Regions from separate parts of the Micromonospora sp. NPDC047753 genome, predicted to be linked through region 3. Evidence: riboswitches for the same ligand, from Rfam matches in the RefSeq annotation. Region 3 holds a riboswitch; each other region holds the start of a gene.

Region 1 (5,202 bases), on a different contig from region 3:
ACAGCTCGTCGATCTCGTGCCGGCTCAGCGGCTGTCCGGGCACGTCGGCGATCTCCTGCCGGGAGCCGTCGCGGCGATCGTGCACGTACCCGCCGCTGCCGGAGTCACGGACCACCACCTTGAGGTCCACACCCTCGCTGACCAGCAGTGGCTCCAGCACCTGGCCGATCTCACCGCCGAGGGCGGCGCAGAGCACCACGTGGACTCCGAGGGAGAGCACCATCCGGGCCTGCCAGACGCCCTGCCCGCCGGGGTGCAGGTGCAGCTCGGGGTGGTCGTTGGGCTGGTCCACCATCACCGTCAGCTGTGGGGTGGGCGCGAAGACCATCACGTGCCCACTCATCGGTCGTCGCCGTTCATGCTGGCCGCCCTCCGGCACCTTCGGGATATTTCGTACTAACCGACCTTAATGGCGCAGGTGGTGGCAGGTCGTCGCATCAGCCCGGTCCGGCGCGGCGCTGAGGGTCAGTGGGGCGTTGCCAGCCAGACATAGGTACGGGACGATCGGGCGACCAGACGACGGCGGGAGACGGTGTGCTCAGCAGCGATACCTTCAGCTACACCGTCCAGGCCCGGTGCTCACCCGCCGAGGCGGCAGCGTTGCTCAGCGACCTGACCCGGCAGGGCGAGCTGCATCCGCTGATCGTGCGGGTTCGCCGGGTACCGCCCCGGCCCGGCGCCCATGCGAGCTACACGATCAACGACCGGTTGGCGGCCGGTCCGCTGCGCTTCCGGACCACCTACCACGCGGACGTGCTGATCAGCGAGGCCGACGAGATCGTCATGGTGGCCCGCCAGTGGCCGGCCACCACGGTGCGAAACCACACTCGACTACGCGCCGAGCCGGACGGCCTGACCCGCGTCGACGTCGAGATCACCCTGACCGCGCCGAGGCCCCTGTTCCGCTACGCGTTCCGCCAGGCCCAGGCCGCTCACCTCGCCCTGGCCACCCGGCTGGGCGCCGCCCTGGACCGCACCACCAACACCCCGCCCCCCAACCCCTGACCCACCCCGCCCCGTGGCCGACCCCGTGCGGCGCCCCTCGGCGCGCCGATCTTGCACTTTCGGCTGTCGATATCAGTGGGATGAAGCCATATGTCGGCGCAGCAAGTGCAAGATCGCGGGCGCGTAGGGCGGGCGCGTAGGGCGGGCGCGTCGGGCGGGCTGGGCGGGGTGTGGGGGCGTTAGATCGGGGTTGGCGTGCTGTTGCGGGTCGGGCGGGTGGTGGGACGTCGGCCCCACGGCTTGTAGGTGGAGAGCACTGTCGCGATGACCATCAGGCTGGTCGACACCGCCGGCGCGATGACCAGGTCAGCGCGATCGCGGGCGGGCAGGGCGGCGCCGACCGCTCCGGCGTGACGCAGATTCGGGGTGAGCAGGAACAGCACCAGCCCGACCATCACCGTGGTGAGCACGAGCTTGACCAGCACCCAGCGGTGGCGCAGCAGGCCCCATGGGGTGAGCAGCGAGCTGGCGACTCCGATCAGCCAGACCAGGACGCTCAGCGGCGCGAACAGCACCGTGCCGACCAGGGCCGTGACCGGATAGACCACCGCCGGGTCGGCGCCCCGCTGCACGGCGACGCCGAGGGTGAGCAGCACCAGGTCGGCACCGAGCCAGCCGAGCGAGGTGACGAGGTGCAGGGTGAGCAGCGCCTTGCGGGTGGTGGGTCGGATCCGAGGCATACCGCGATGCTGCCCGCCGGCCACGGCCGGGTCGTCCGACGAGCGACGACATCAGGGGTACGCCCGGTGACGTAGCCCGGCCCCGGACGCACGTGATGCCTGTGAGCCATCAGCGGCTCACAGGCATCACGACGCGTGGGTCAGTAGACCGACAGGTGTACGTGGTTGGTGTGGTCGCTGGACGGGTCGCCGCCCGCCCCGCTGTACGACTTCCACCCGCTGCTGGGCAGCCAGATCTGCCTGTACCAGATCACGTAGAGCACGGCGAGCCGGTCCGCGTTGCGGATGAAGTACGCGGCCAGGTTGTTGCCGTACGTCTTGTCGCCGCCGGTGGCGTCGCCGCCGAAGCCGTTCTTCTGCGCCGCGAAGTCGCAGGCCCGGCCCTTCGGGTGTTCACCCGAGCCGCTGGGGCGGTGGCACGAGACGTACCGGGTGAATCCCGCGGCCTTGGCCTGGTTGAGCGCGTGCAGGGTGCGCGGGGTGATGCAGCCGTTGGCCGGCGTGGGGTCGTTGACGCTGCACGACTCGGAGGGCCAGGAGCCGTCGGAGTTGCGTGGTGCGGCCTTCGCGTTGGCGCTGGAGGTGCCGCGGTTGGAGCCGGCGTCGGCGGTGGTCTGCGGCTTGGGCGTGGTGGCCACGGTCAGGGCCCGTTCGGCCTGCTCCTTGCGCTTGGCCATCACCGCGACCTGCTTGCGCTGTTCGTTGATCTCGCCGTCCAGGGCGACCCGGGTGCGGTTGGCCTTGTCCTTGGTGTCCAGCAGGTCGCGCAGCACCCGGTCCTCGTTGGCCGCCACCGCGTCCAGCGCGGCCGCCCGGTCCATGAAGCCTTCCGGGGTGTTGCTGTTGAGCAGCGCCGACACCGCACCGAGCCGGCCGGTGCGGTAGGCGACCTCGGCGATCTCGCCGACCTTGCCGTTGCGCTGGTCGATCTCGACCTCGATGGTCTTCAACTGGGTGCCGAGCTGCTTCTGTCGTTGCACTGAGGTGTCCAGGGCGCGCTTCGCGTCCAGGTAGCCCTTGCTGGCCGCATCGAGCTGGGCCCGCAACGCCGGGGTGCCGCCCTCCTCGTCGGAGTCGGGTGCGGCGGCCCGCAGGCCGGTCGGGGGTGCGGCCGAGGCGGTGCCGGCCGGAAGCGCGACGCCGAGGGCGAACATCGCGACGATCAGGGCCGCCAGTCGGGCGGCGGGTGGTCGTGCTGGTGCCACTGCGCATGTCCTTCCGTCAGCCGCCGACCGGGTTAGCTGACGGGTTCGGGACGGAAGATCCCTACCGCTGACGCGGATACACCCCAGGAACATGGTTCCCCGGTTCGCCCAGTTGGGCGATTAGGCGGCGACCGCCACCGGCGCCGGGAGGGCGCCGCCTGGTGACGGCCGGGACCGAGCCTACCGGTGCGGGTGGGGCCGCTGCAGCCGATGTGACGGACGGTGCGTGCGTCACCACGGAAGTCTACGAATCGGTCACCATTCGATGGAGCCGCAGGCTCCAGAAGCGGCGCCGGGCTCGATCTGCAAGGTCGCGTGTTCGATGCGGAAGTCGTCGTGCAGGGCCGCACGTGCCGCGGTGAGGACCGCGCCGACCTCCGCGCCCGGTGCCATGGTCAGGTGGGCGGAGGCCACCTCCATGCCCGAGGTGAGCGTCCAGACGTGCAGGTCGTGCACCTCGACGACACCGGGGACGGCGGCGAGCCGGTCGTGCACGGCGGTCACCTGGAGGTGCTCCGGGGCGGCCTGCACCAGGATGCGGATGGCGGCGCGGGCCAGCCGCCAGGTGCGCGGCAGGATGAACACGCCGATGGCGACCGCGACCAGAGGGTCGGCCCACCACCAGTCCGTGACGGTGATGAGCAGCGCCGCGCCGATGACGCCGACCGAGCCGAGCAGGTCACCGAGCACCTCGAGGTAGGCGCCCTGGAGGTTGATGCTCTCCTTGGCTCCGGCGCGCAGCAGCGCGAACGCGGCGATGTTCGCGAGCAGGCCGAGCACGGCCACCACGAGCATCGGGCCGGCGATGACCTCATGCGGGTCACCGAAGCGGCGGATCGCCTCGACCACCACGTAGATCGCGACGCCGGAGAGCAGGACGGCGTTGGCCAGCGCGGCGAGCACCTCGAGCCGGTAGAGCCCGAAGGTGCGCTGCGGGTCGACGGTGGCCCGCCGGGTCGCCGTGATGGCGGCGAGCGCCATCCCGATGCCGAGCACGTCGGTGAACATGTGCCCGGCGTCGGAGAGCAGGGCGAGCGAGCCGGTGTGCAGTGCGACCACCGCTTCGACCAGCATCAGGGTGGCGAGCAACCCGAAGGCCGCCCAGAGCCGACCTCGGTGCTGGTGTGCGGCATTGGCGACGGACCCATGGTGGTGGTCATGACCTGCGCCCACGAGAACCACCTTCCGCCGCTGGTCGGGACCCGGTCAAATGTATGTTCACATCGCTATGTATGCAAGTGTACGGGCAGGGCGTTCCGCCGGCGGCAGTCCGCACACGTCAGCCGGTCGGGTCGATGGTGGTGAGACGCTGGGTGGCCCGGGAGAGCGCCACATACAGGGTGCGCACCCCGGCGCCCGGATCCGCCCGGATCTCGCTCGGGGCGACCAGCACCACCCCGTCGTACTCCATGCCCTTGGCCTCCAGGCTGGTCACCACCTGCAACCTGGGCGCGCCGAGCGCGCCCAGCCAACCGGCGACCTCGTCCCGGCGGGGGACCGGCGTGATCACCCCGACCGTGCCCTCCACCTCGGCCAGCAGGCCGGCGGCGGCCTCCACGGTCGCGGTCTCCAAGCCCGTCGCGGGCACCACCAGCTCCACCGGCTCGACCCCGGTGGAGCGGACGGCGGTCGGCAGCGGCAGGTCCGGGTAGAGCCGCCGGATCTCCGCCGCCGCCACCGCGAAGATCTCCGCCGAGTTGCGGTAGTTGGTGGTGAGCGTGAAGTCGTGTCGCTTACGCCGGCCCAGCGCCTGGTCGCGGGCCCGGGTCAGCTCCTCCGGGTCGCCGGTCCACGCGGTCTGCGCGGGGTCGCCCACCACGGTCCAGGAGGCCAGTCGGCCGCGTCGACCGATCATCCGCCACTGCATCGGTGAGACGTCCTGTGCCTCGTCCACCACCACGTGCGCGTAGTCCCGGTAGTCCTCCGGGCGCTCCCGGGCCGCCGCGCGGGCGGCCCGTTGCCGTTCACCGAGGGTGCTCAGCTCACGGACGCCGCCGGCGAGCTGGAACGGGTCGCGTCGCGCGCGGGCCGGCTGCGCGGGCTTGCCGAGCAGCGCGTCCAACTCGTCCAGCAGTGCCACGTCGGCGATGGTCAGCCCGGCCGAGTCCAGGTTCCGGTACGCGGCGTTGAGCAGCCGGATCTCCGCCGAGGAGAGGATCCCCCCGGCGTACCGGCGCAGCCGGTCCGGCTGCGCCAGCCAGCCGAGCACGTGCCGGGGGTGCAGCCGAGGCCACCACGCCTTGAGGAACTCCCGGAACTCCGACCGCTCGGCGATCTCCGCCTCGAAGGCCGGTTGCTCCGGCAGCCGACCG
Region 2 (5,202 bases), on a different contig from region 3:
GCCAGGTTCTGTCGCATCTTCCGGTACGACGCCCGGGACAGCCGGACCACGGCCCCCACCCCGCGCGGGTCCGAGGATGCCAGCACCACCCCGGCGGACTCGATGGCCACATCGGTGCCCGCGCCGATCGCGATGCCCACGTCCGCCCGGGCCAGTGCCGGCGCGTCGTTCACCCCGTCACCGACCATCGCCACCACCAACCCCCGCCGCTGGAGCTCGGCCACCCGATCGTCCTTCTCCGACGGCAGCACCTCGGCGAAGACCTCGTCGACGCCGGGCCGGAAGCCGAGGTCGGCGGCGACCGCCTCGGCCACCGGCCGGGCGTCACCGGTGATCATGGCGATGGTTCGGACACCCTCGGCACGCAACTCGGCGACAGCGCGCCGGGCCTCCGGACGCACCTCGTCGGTCAACGCGAACGCACCGAGCACGGCGTCGGGCAGCCGCACCAGGTGCAACACCGCGGCACCCCGCGCCGACCACCGCCCGGTCGCGGCCTCCAGCTCCGCCGGGAGCGAAAGGCCCAGCTCGCGCAGCAGCGCCGGCCCGCCCACCGCGTACTCCGTACCGTCGATTGTCGCCTTCACACCGCGGCCCGGCAGCGACCGGAACCCGGCTGCCCGGGCCGGGCCGCCACGGCCGGCCGCCGCCACTATCGCCCGGGCCAACGGATGTTCGCTCTCCGACTCGACGCCGGCCGCGATCCGCAGCACCTCGCTCCGCTCGACGCCGGACGCCGTCGCCAGGTCGGTCACCCCGTGCTCGCCCCGGGTCAGCGTGCCGGTCTTGTCGAAGAGCACCGCGCCGACGGTCCGCATCCGCTCCAGGGCCAACCGGTCCTTGACCAGAATCCCGGACCGTGCGGCGAGCGCGGTGGAGAGCGCGACGACCAGCGGGATGGCGAGACCCAGCGCGTGCGGGCAGGCGATCACCAGGACGGTGACCGCACGGACCACCGCCTCGTCGGGCTGACCGAGCGCGGTCCAGACCAGCACGGTCAGCACGGCGGTGCCGGTGGCCAGGTAGAACAGCGCGGCGGCGAACCGGTCGGCCAACAGTTGGGCCCGTCCACCGGAAGCCTGGGCCTGCGCGACCATCCGCTGGATGCCGGCGAGGGCGGTCTGCTCACCCAACGCCTCGACGCGCACCCGGATCGCCGAGTCGGTGGCGACGGTGCCGGCCACCACCCGGTCGCCAGTCGACCGGGCGACCGGCCGCGACTCCCCGGTGATCATCGACTCGTCCAGCTCGGTGCCGCCCTCGACGACACGGCCGTCCGCCGGCACCCGACCCCCCGGCCGGACCAGCACCACGTCGTCGATCCGCAGACCGGTCACCGGCACGGCCTCGACCCGCCCGTCCGCCGCCACCCGTTCGGCCTCGTCCGGCAACAGCGCGGCCAGCGCCGCCAGCGCTCCCCGGGCCTGTCCGATGGCTTTCATCTCCTGCCAGTGCCCGAGCAGCATGATGGTGACCAGCGCGGCCAACTCCCACCAGAAGTCCAGGTCGAAGACGCCGACGCTGGTCGCCAGGGACGCGGCGTACGCGACGGTGATCGCCATCGCGACCAGCAGCATCATCCCGGGCACCCGGTCCCGGACCTCCCGGACCGCACCGACCAGGAACGGCCAACCGCCCCACCAGAACACCACCGAGCCGAGCACCGGGCCCACCCAGCCCCGACCGGGGACGACGTCCCCGGTCAGGCCCAGCCGGCCCGACACGAGATGACTCGTCAGCACCACCGGGACGGTCAACACCAGGCAGACCCAGAACCGGCGGCGGAACATCGCCGGATCGTGTCCGGCGTGCTTGTCGTGCCCGGAATGCTTGTCGTGCGGCACGGGTTCGGCGCGTCGCGGTCGGTCGGGGTGGGGCGGTGACGGAGCGGGCATGGCTCCAACATGCCGCCCCGGAGACCGCCGCGCGAGCGGTTCGGCCGCCCGACACTCCGCCACGACCTGCAACCCCCGGAGGGGCTGGCTAGCATCTCCCACGATGGCCCTCCGAATGCCGCTGCACAGTCGGGCACCGGCGCCGCCACGTCGTGGCGGTGCCCCCGGCCGACCGGGCCGAGCACTGACCGTCCGTGATCAAGCGGTCGTCAGGCAGCGATCCGCCCCGCCGTCCGCCGCGTTTCCACCGCAACGGTGAACCGCCCGGCCCGCTGACCCGTATTCCGCACCGGACCGTTGGGAGTCTCACCTTGGCCGCCGACCACACTCACCCCGCTCCGTCCGCCCCGCCTCGGGTGCGACGGATCCTCGTCGTGACTGTGGTACCCCTCTTCGTCGCCACCGTGCTGGCCGCGGTGCTGCTCTGGCCGCGCGGCGGGTCGCCGCAGACCGATGGTGGTGCAGACGTGCCGCGCTACCCCGGCACTGTCACCCGGGTGGTGAGCGAGCCGTGCCCGCCGGCGCCGTCGGTCCCCGAGGGCACACCGAGGGTCGGCGATGGGCGGTGCGGCACCGTCGACGTGCGGGTGGACGACGGGCCGACCGCCGGCCAGCAGGTACGGGCTCCGGTGCCCGACGGGCCCGGCGCACCCCGGGTCGAGGTCGGCGACGAGGTCGTCCTGGTCGAACTGGCCGATCCGATCGATCCCACCGTCAGCAACTGGAACATCGCCGAGCATCAACGCGGCACCCCGATGGTGTGGCTGGCGGTGGTCTTCGCGGCCGCGATCGTCGCGTTCGGTCGGTGGCGAGGTCTGGCAGCGCTCGCCGGGCTGGCCGCCAGCTTCGCCATCCTGCTCACCTTCGTGCTGCCGGGCATCAGCGCGGGCAGGTCACCGCTGCTGGTGGCGGTGGTCGGCGCGGCCCTGATCATGTTCGTGGTGCTCTATCTGACCCACGGGGTCACCGCACAGACGTCGGTCGCGGTGCTCGGCACCCTGGGCAGCCTGGTGCTGACCGGCGTGCTCGCCACGATCGCCACGGCCGCGACCCACCTCACCGGCTTCGGCAGCGAGGACGCCACCACCCTGTCGATGTTCCAGGGCGACGTGGACCTGCACGGTCTGCTGCTCGCCGGCATCATCATCGGTTCGCTCGGGGTGCTCGACGACGTGACGGTCACCCAGGCGGCCACCGTCACCGAACTGGCGAACGCCAACCCCGGGCTGACCCGGTTGCAGCTGTACCGTGCCGCCACCCGGGTCGGCCGCGCGCACATCGCCTCCACTGTCAACACCATCGTGCTGGCGTACGCGGGCGCGTCACTGCCCCTGCTGCTCCTGCTCACCGCCGACTCGCGGCCGATCGGGCAGATCCTCACCAGTGAGTTCCTCGCGCAGGAGATCGTCCGCAGCGCGGTCGCCACCCTCGGCCTGATCGCCGCCGTGCCGCTGACCACCGGGCTGGCCGCTGTGGTGACCGCGGCCGGGGGTACCTATGCCACGGCTCCCTCCGACGCTCCCGCGCCCCGGCCCCAGCCGGACCGCAGCGAGGCACTGGCCGCACTCAGCTCACCGCGAACGGCCGGCTCCGACGAGCCGGACCGGACGCGGACCGCACCCCCATCCGAGGCCACCGACCGGTGGCCGGAGTCGAACAGGAGCACGGATACGGCATGGTGACACTCCTCAGCGTGACCAGATCGGGCATCCACCCTGAGAACCGCGTCACTGGTCACTCAACGCTATGGCGAAATGACGCTTTTGGTCGGCATCCAGGCATAGCTCAGCCGGTCGACTCTCGGGTAACCTCGCTGCCGGTTACCGATGAAGGCGCGAAGCGGCGCCTGCGGTGCCACCGCCCAATCGCCAACCGGCGAGCCGGGGACCCAGGTACCTGGGGTGAATCCGCGTCAGCGGTAGGGGCCACTTCCGCCCCGAACCCGTCAGCTAACCCGGTCGGCGGTCGACGGAAGGGAACATTGTGACGGCACCCCTACGCCGCTGGTTGACACCCGTGGTGGCCGTGATCGCCGCACTGACCGTGTTCGCCGGGCCGTTCCCGGCGCACGCCGCCCCGACGAACCCCACACCGTCCGGGCACGAGGAGGACGGCGAGCCCAAGCTGCTCAACGACGTCATCGAGCAGGCCAACCGTGACTATTCCGCCGCGAAGTCCAAGCTGGACAAGTCCAAGAAGCGGCAGAGCGAGTTGGCGGCGGAGGTCAACCGCGCCAAGGCCGAACTGGACGCGTTGGCCCCGCAGGTCGGGCAGATCGCCGCCCAGGCGTACCGGACCGGCCGGATCGGCGCGGTCGCGATGCTGCTGGAGAGCGACGCGCCCGACTCGTTCGTCCAGCGCGCCGGGCTGCTCGACGAGATCAACATGGTCAACGAGAAGAAGCTCTCCGAGGTCAACGAGGTGAAGGCCCGCGCCGAGCAGGCCAAGCTGGCCCTCGACACCGAGGTACGCGAGCAGCAGAAGCAGACCGCCCTGATGGCGAAGCGCAAGAGCGAGGCCGACAAGGCGCTCTCCCTCGTCGGCGGCAAGGGTTTCACCGGCGGCCTGGTGGATGCCACCTCCAAGGTCGCGAAGATCGGCCCGGGTCGCACGGCCGACGGCGACTGGAAGCCCCAGTCGTGCAGCGAGAAAGACCCCACCACGTCCGGCTGCGTCACGCCGCGCACGCTGCACGCGTACAAGGAGGTCAAGGCGGCCGGCTTCAACCGGTTCGTCGGCTGCTACCGCCCCGGCGGGCCGTGGGAGCACCCGAAGGGCCGCGCCTGCGACTGGTCGCTACAGAAGAGCGGGTTCTCCCCGTGGCACAACAACGACACCCGGACGTACGGCAACAACGTCGCCGCGTTCCTCATCCGAAACGCCGACCGGCTCGGCATCTACTACGTGATCTGGAACCGGCAGATCTGGTTCCCGGCCACCGGCTGGAGTTCGTACAGCGGGCCGTCGAACCACACCGACCACGTTCACATGTCGCTGCTCTGACCCGCCCGATCCCCGTCGAGGGCCGTTCCGCGTGACGCGGAGCGGCCCTCGTCGCGTCAGACGGTGGCAGGCGCGGCCGGGTCGGTCGATTCGGCCGGGGTCGCGAAGCCGGCCGGCACGGCGGCCACCTGGCGTACCGCTCCGGCTGCCAGCCGGTAGGACACGCCCACCACCGCGCACCGCCCCCGCGCCACCTCGTCGGCCAGCACGGGCGACTGCCCGAGCAGCGTCTCGACGGTCTGTGCGATGTGGATGTCGACGATGCCGTCGATGTCGTCCACGCCCTCGTCCGCGGCCCGGCGCA
Region 3 (5,202 bases):
TGGTCGGCGCGGCGGCTCGGGAGCTGAGCCTGACCGAGTGCGTCAACTCCGCCGACGCGCTGGTCTCCGACGTGTCCGGAGTGATCTCGGACTTCCTCTACTCCGGCAAGCCGTACGCGGTCACCGACATGGGCGACGAGGGCGACCGGTTCGTGGAGCGGTTCCCGCTGGCCGGGTCGGGTTACGTGCTGCGTCGGGACATGTCCAACGTGGACGAGGTGCTGACCGCCCTGCTGGACACCGACCCGCTGGCCGAGGCCCGCTGGGCCACCCGCCGCCGCTACCTGGGTGACTTCCCGGCCGAGTCGTACGCCGAGGCGTTCCTGGCCGCCGCCCGCCGGGAGCTGGCGCCGGCCGAGACGCTCACCGCGACCGCACCGGCATAGCCGCTCAGCGGTACGGGTCCAGCAGCGCCAGCACCGCCGCCGGGTCCTCCACGTGCGCGTTGTGTCCGAGACCGGGCAGCGTGGCGACCGGTACGCCGTACTCCTTGAGCTGTTCGTCGGTGACCATCGGGTCGTTCTCCCCGCGCGCCAGCACCACCGGCACGTCGGTCGCCGCCAGCAGCGCGGCCAGATCGGGCTCGCCGACGGCGAAGGCGGCCGGGTCCATGGCGAGGCGCCACCGGCCGTCGACCTGGCGCAGCCCGGCTTCCACCACCGGGTGGTCCGGCGGGACCAGACCGGTGAGCCCGGCGACCCGCAGGTAGCGGCGAGCCGCCTCGGTGCGGGTGGCGAACCAGCTCACCGGTCGGACGGCGACCTCGGCGGCGCGGGTCAGCTCGGCGGGTGACCAGAGTGCCTTGATGCCCAGCCCGACCACGGCGTCCACCGGCGTTCCGGCGTCGCGGGCGGCCAGCGCCAGGCCGACCACCCCACCCAGCGAATGCCCGAGCACGACCAGCCGGTCGTCGGGGACGAGGGCCCGCGCGATCTGCTGAGCGAAGCCCGCGAAGGAGTACGAGGGCAGCGGCGACGCCCAGCCGTGGCCGGCGAGGTCCGGTGCCAGCCACCGCCCGGGCCAGTGCTGCTCAAGGTACGGGGCCCAGGGCAACCACACGTCCCCGGTCGTTCCCATGCCGTGCAGCAGCAGCAGGACCGGCCCGCGGCCGGTGTGACCACCCGTTTCATCCACCACGGCCGCAGTCTCCCACGGTTCACGGTCGGGTACGAGGGCCGTCGATGGCGGGCCGGGCGGACAAACGCCGCGGGCGCCGGCCCCTTGTGGGAGACGGCGCCCGCGGCGGTCAGGGTGCCCGGGTCAGGCGGAGTAGCCCCGGCTGGTGATCCAGTTGGCCAGGTCGATCGTGGTGATCCAGTACGACGGGTCGGCCGGGTTCGCCGAGTCGGCGATCCGCACGGTGCGACCGTTGTCCTTGTAGCCCACCACGGCGATGTAGTGCCCACCGCCGTAGGAGTGCCACCCGCCGTTGGTGTCGACGGCGTCCCCGACGACGTTGGCCACCACGCCCCGGCCGTCGGTGACGGCCTTCACCACGTCGGCCTGGAGCCGGTCCATCTGGGCCGGGCTGGGCGCACCGGGGAACATCCGGGTCCGGTACGGGGAGCCCTTCACCTCGGCGTTGAGCACCCGGGTGGTGTCCTCGGCCGAGTTGGTTCCCATCTCGGTGGTGCCCAGCTCGGCGCCGAGCTCCTCCTGGGTGCGGTCGATGCCGGCGGCGCTGAGCGCGTTCCGGGTGGCCGCCGGGCCGCAGTTGTAGTAGGTGTTCTGCGCCTCGTAGTCGTAGTCGAGCACCTTCGTCGCGGGGGGCTTCGGCGGCGTCGGCTTACGGGTGAGGTCGGGGTTGCTCTTGGCCTTGGCGGCGGGCGACGCGGCGCTGGTGGCCGGGGCGGCCGTGGTCGGCGCGGCGCTGGCCGAGGGGGACGCGTCCCGAGCCTCACCGCGGGAGGCGGCGACGTCGCTGCGCATCTCGGCGACGGTGGTCGCGGTGCGCTGGCCGGCCGGGGCGTCGTCGGCAGTGGTGAGCAGGGCGCCGGTGGTGGTGGCGATCGCGAGGGCTGCGGCGGAGGCGGCGACGATCTGGTACGGGCGCTCGGTGGCGAGGCGACGGAGCTGGCGCTGCAGGGTGTGCTTCACGGGGTCCTCCACGGATCGGGGGGAGAGCGGCACACCGGGGCCGGACCGGTATCCGGGCAGGCGCCAGCGCGCGGACCGTGGTCCGCGGGTGTGAACCGCTCAGGGGAACGCCCGGATCGGCCGGGCGGGAAAGGCGATGACCCGGGGGTCAGCTCACCGTCACGCGACGAATGAGCGGGTGCACCGCCGCGCCGTGGAGGCGAGGGAACAACCGAGGGGTGGAAAGGTGCTGCACGAGGATGGGACTCCTTCCGACACCGCCTACCGGGTTAGCTGACGGATTCGGGCGGGAAGACGCCCTACCGCGGGCCGTGGCTCGCGGATTCACCCCGGACTTACTGGTGGGTCCCCGGTTCGTTGATCACGATTAAGCGGGTCGATGCGGCGTCGCGTCTTGCGATCGGTTACCGCACCGGACGGGACGACACTACTGGCGTCTCAACGCCCTGCCAAGCCAGGTTCACCTGCGTAAACCCCAATTGGCGCCACAATTTCTGCGCGTAATGCCGATGATGTGACTCGATGGGACAACCAGTTACGGCGACGCCTACGGGCGACAACCGGACAGGCCGCAAAGAACGCGGCCACAATCGCGGGAACAATCCCGTCGATCGCGCCGGACGTCCGATTTTGCGATTGGGTGACCGGCCTCACATAACGGATTGGGCTCAACCCACCCGGGCCGGGCGCCACAGTGCCACGACGGCGGGACGCAACGCCCCGGCGACCGTGCGGCGGGCGGGGACCGGGGTCGGGCGGAGCCGGGCCGCCGCCGCGTACGCCTCCTCGGCGAGGGCACGGGCCGACTCGGCGGCCAACTCCGCGTCGCGCCAGGCGACCCGCTCACGATCGGCGGCCACCTGGTAGTCGGTCGACCGCGCATCCCGGATCACCCGGCTGATCAGCACCTCCTGCTCGACCGGGTGTCGCCGGGGATCCCAGCCGCGCCGGTGCCCGAACACGTCGCCGAGCTGCGCCATGGTCAGGTCGCCCCGCCAGTACGCCGCCATCGCCGCCCGGTGCAGATAACGTTCCCGGGCGGCGTACTCGGCGGGGGTGTGCGGGGTCTGCGGGGTGGGCAGTGCCCCCGCGCCAGCGAAGCGACGCGCGGCGGCGTCCGCCTCGTCGTACCCGATCCAGGCCTGCTCCAGCTGTTCCTGAGCGGCCAGCCAGGCGGCACGCCGCCGCTTGGCCGTGGTGGCCGCGCGGGCCGCGGCAACGGCCACCTCCTCGGCGTAGCGGCGCCTGTCGACGGCCTCGGCGGCGGCCAACTCCTGGGCAGTGGGCCCGGCCGGGACCGGGTCGCCAGTCGGCCGGGCCCGTTCGGGGCGGGCGGCCAGCACGGTGAGCAGGCCCAGCGTCAGCAGGAACAGCGTCGACCAGATGGCGGCGGCCCGCGGCACCTCGGTCACGAACTGGTAGAAGACGACGGTCTCCATGGTCGGCACCTCGGGGAGAGAGCAGTGCGATGGAAAGCCGCGCCGACCAGCGGGCCACGGCGGGCTACGGGTCGGCGGGTCAGGGAGCGGGTGGGTCGACAGGGCGCGGCGGCGGGACGGTCGTCCCGGTGGCTCAGCGCCCGGGTGGGGCCCGGGAAGCCCGACCGCTCGCACGGTCGGCGAGGAGCAGCCGGTCAGATTCGGCCGCGCTGGCCGGCGGCACGCCGGCCGCGATGGTGCCCTGATCGCCGGGGAGCGCCACCGGCGCGTCGACCGACCAGGTCGGGACCGACTCCTCGGTGGCTTTCGCCGGGGCCGGACGGGCTGCGCTGTGTGCCCCCGACCCGATGGCGTCGGCACCATCGTCGCCCTGCGCACGGCCGGCGTTGATGACGGTTGACCCCGTTGGCGCGGCGTGTCGGCAGGAGGCCGCCAGCGAACCGGCGACAGTGGTCGGCACCACGCTCGACGTGGGCCCCGTGCCGGGCGTCGACGTGGCGGCCGTGGCCGGGCCTGCGCCGAGCGCCAGGGCCGCGACGACGGCGAGGCTGGTCAGCACCCGAGTCGCCCAGCGCGCCACCCACCACAGCGGACAGGTGAACGCGACCGGAAGCACGTCCCCACGCTACGCCTCGCGCCGACCCGGGCGCATCGACCACGGGCGTGTCGGATCACGCCGCGCCGACCCCTTTGACCAGGGTGGACGCCGTCAGCGCAGGTCGACGTACGGTGATCGACCGCCGGCCTGACCGACCTCGCGGGCAGGTCCGTCGACCTCGCCGCGGGCGATGCTCGCGGGGTCTCGCGCGTCGTCGTCGCCGGCCGTGCGTTGTCGCGGGACGGGTGCTGGACGATCCGCGCGGCGCGGCGCGAGCCGGCGCATCATCGGGGTTTCGACGAAGCGGTGCAGCAACCCGGCGAGGATCAGGTTCGCCGCCAGGAAACCGAGCACCACGGCCGGGCCACGCCAGCCTCCGAAGCCGATCCCCCAGGTTCCGCTCCAACGCAGCACGCTCGTCATCACCAGCACGTGCACCAGGTAGAAGGCGAACGAGACCTCACCGAGCCAGACCAGCGGCCGGGACCGCCACGGCGAGCGCCGACCCCGCACGTCCGCGTCCGCGGCGGCGGTGATCACCAACAGGTACGCGACCGCGAGCAGCGTGGTCCACAGCTCGGCGCGGATCCACTGCGCGGCCACCACCCAGGTGACCAGGAAGATCCCGCTGGCCACTGTCAGTTTGGGACCGCGCCAGAGCCCCCGGCGCATCAACTCGGCCGCCACCGCGCCCAACCAGAACTCCAGCGACCGCACCGGCGGGAAGATCTGGGTGAACCACCAGCGGCTCACCTCCGGCACCAACTCCTGCGCCGGCCAGAGGGCGAGGATCAGCAGCGGCAGCGCGACGATCAGCGCCCAGAGCAGCTTCGGCCGGGCCCGGCGCAGCAGCGGCAGCGCCAGCGGCAGGCAGAGGTAGAAGAAGAACTCGCAGGACAGCGACCAGCTGACGGTGTTGATGCTGTAGAACCAGCCCGGGCGGGGGTCCCACGCCTGCAACAGCAGCAGGTTCTCCAACGCCGCCGCCGGCAGGACCGGGTCGGCGAACCACCAGGCGACCACCAGCGTCGCCACGAACAGCACCAGGTGGTTCGGGTAGATCTTGGC

The links. A riboswitch is a leader RNA that binds a small molecule or an ion and turns the genes downstream of it on or off. The one in region 3 is predicted to bind cyclic di-AMP.
Region 1: linked by a shared signal. The riboswitch ahead of ABZ749_RS02100 (hypothetical protein) and the one ahead of ABZ749_RS16290 (C39 family peptidase) in region 3 are both predicted to bind cyclic di-AMP.
Region 2: linked by a shared signal. The riboswitch ahead of ABZ749_RS08495 (hypothetical protein) and the one ahead of ABZ749_RS16290 (C39 family peptidase) in region 3 are both predicted to bind cyclic di-AMP.

The regions. Positions count from the first base shown of each region.
Region 1 is NZ_JBEYSL010000011.1:8,071-13,272, forward strand. Features, by position in the region: gene ABZ749_RS02085 (PfkB family carbohydrate kinase) at 1-343, opposite strand, end outside; gene ABZ749_RS02090 (SRPBCC family protein) at 535-1,005, shown strand; gene ABZ749_RS02095 (hypothetical protein) at 1,185-1,685, opposite strand; gene ABZ749_RS02100 (hypothetical protein) at 1,826-2,839, opposite strand; cyclic di-AMP (ydaO/yuaA leader) riboswitch at 2,896-3,027, opposite strand; gene ABZ749_RS02105 (cation diffusion facilitator family transporter) at 3,146-4,063, opposite strand; gene ABZ749_RS02110 (AAA family ATPase) at 4,170-5,202, opposite strand, start outside.
Region 2 is NZ_JBEYSL010000065.1:7,608-12,809, reverse strand. Features, by position in the region: gene ABZ749_RS08505 (heavy metal translocating P-type ATPase) at 1-1,790, opposite strand, end outside; gene ABZ749_RS08500 (YibE/F family protein) at 2,207-3,577, shown strand; cyclic di-AMP (ydaO/yuaA leader) riboswitch at 3,744-3,874, shown strand; gene ABZ749_RS08495 (hypothetical protein) at 3,879-4,898, shown strand; gene ABZ749_RS08490 (carbonic anhydrase) at 4,955-5,202, opposite strand, start outside.
Region 3 is NZ_JBEYSL010000166.1:6,157-11,358, forward strand. Features, by position in the region: gene ABZ749_RS16280 (CDP-glycerol glycerophosphotransferase family protein) at 1-386, shown strand, start outside; gene ABZ749_RS16285 (alpha/beta fold hydrolase) at 391-1,137, opposite strand; gene ABZ749_RS16290 (C39 family peptidase) at 1,261-2,109, opposite strand; cyclic di-AMP (ydaO/yuaA leader) riboswitch at 2,341-2,481, opposite strand; gene ABZ749_RS16295 (hypothetical protein) at 2,766-3,536, opposite strand; gene ABZ749_RS16300 (hypothetical protein) at 3,670-4,152, opposite strand; gene ABZ749_RS16305 (acyltransferase) at 4,246-5,202, opposite strand, start outside.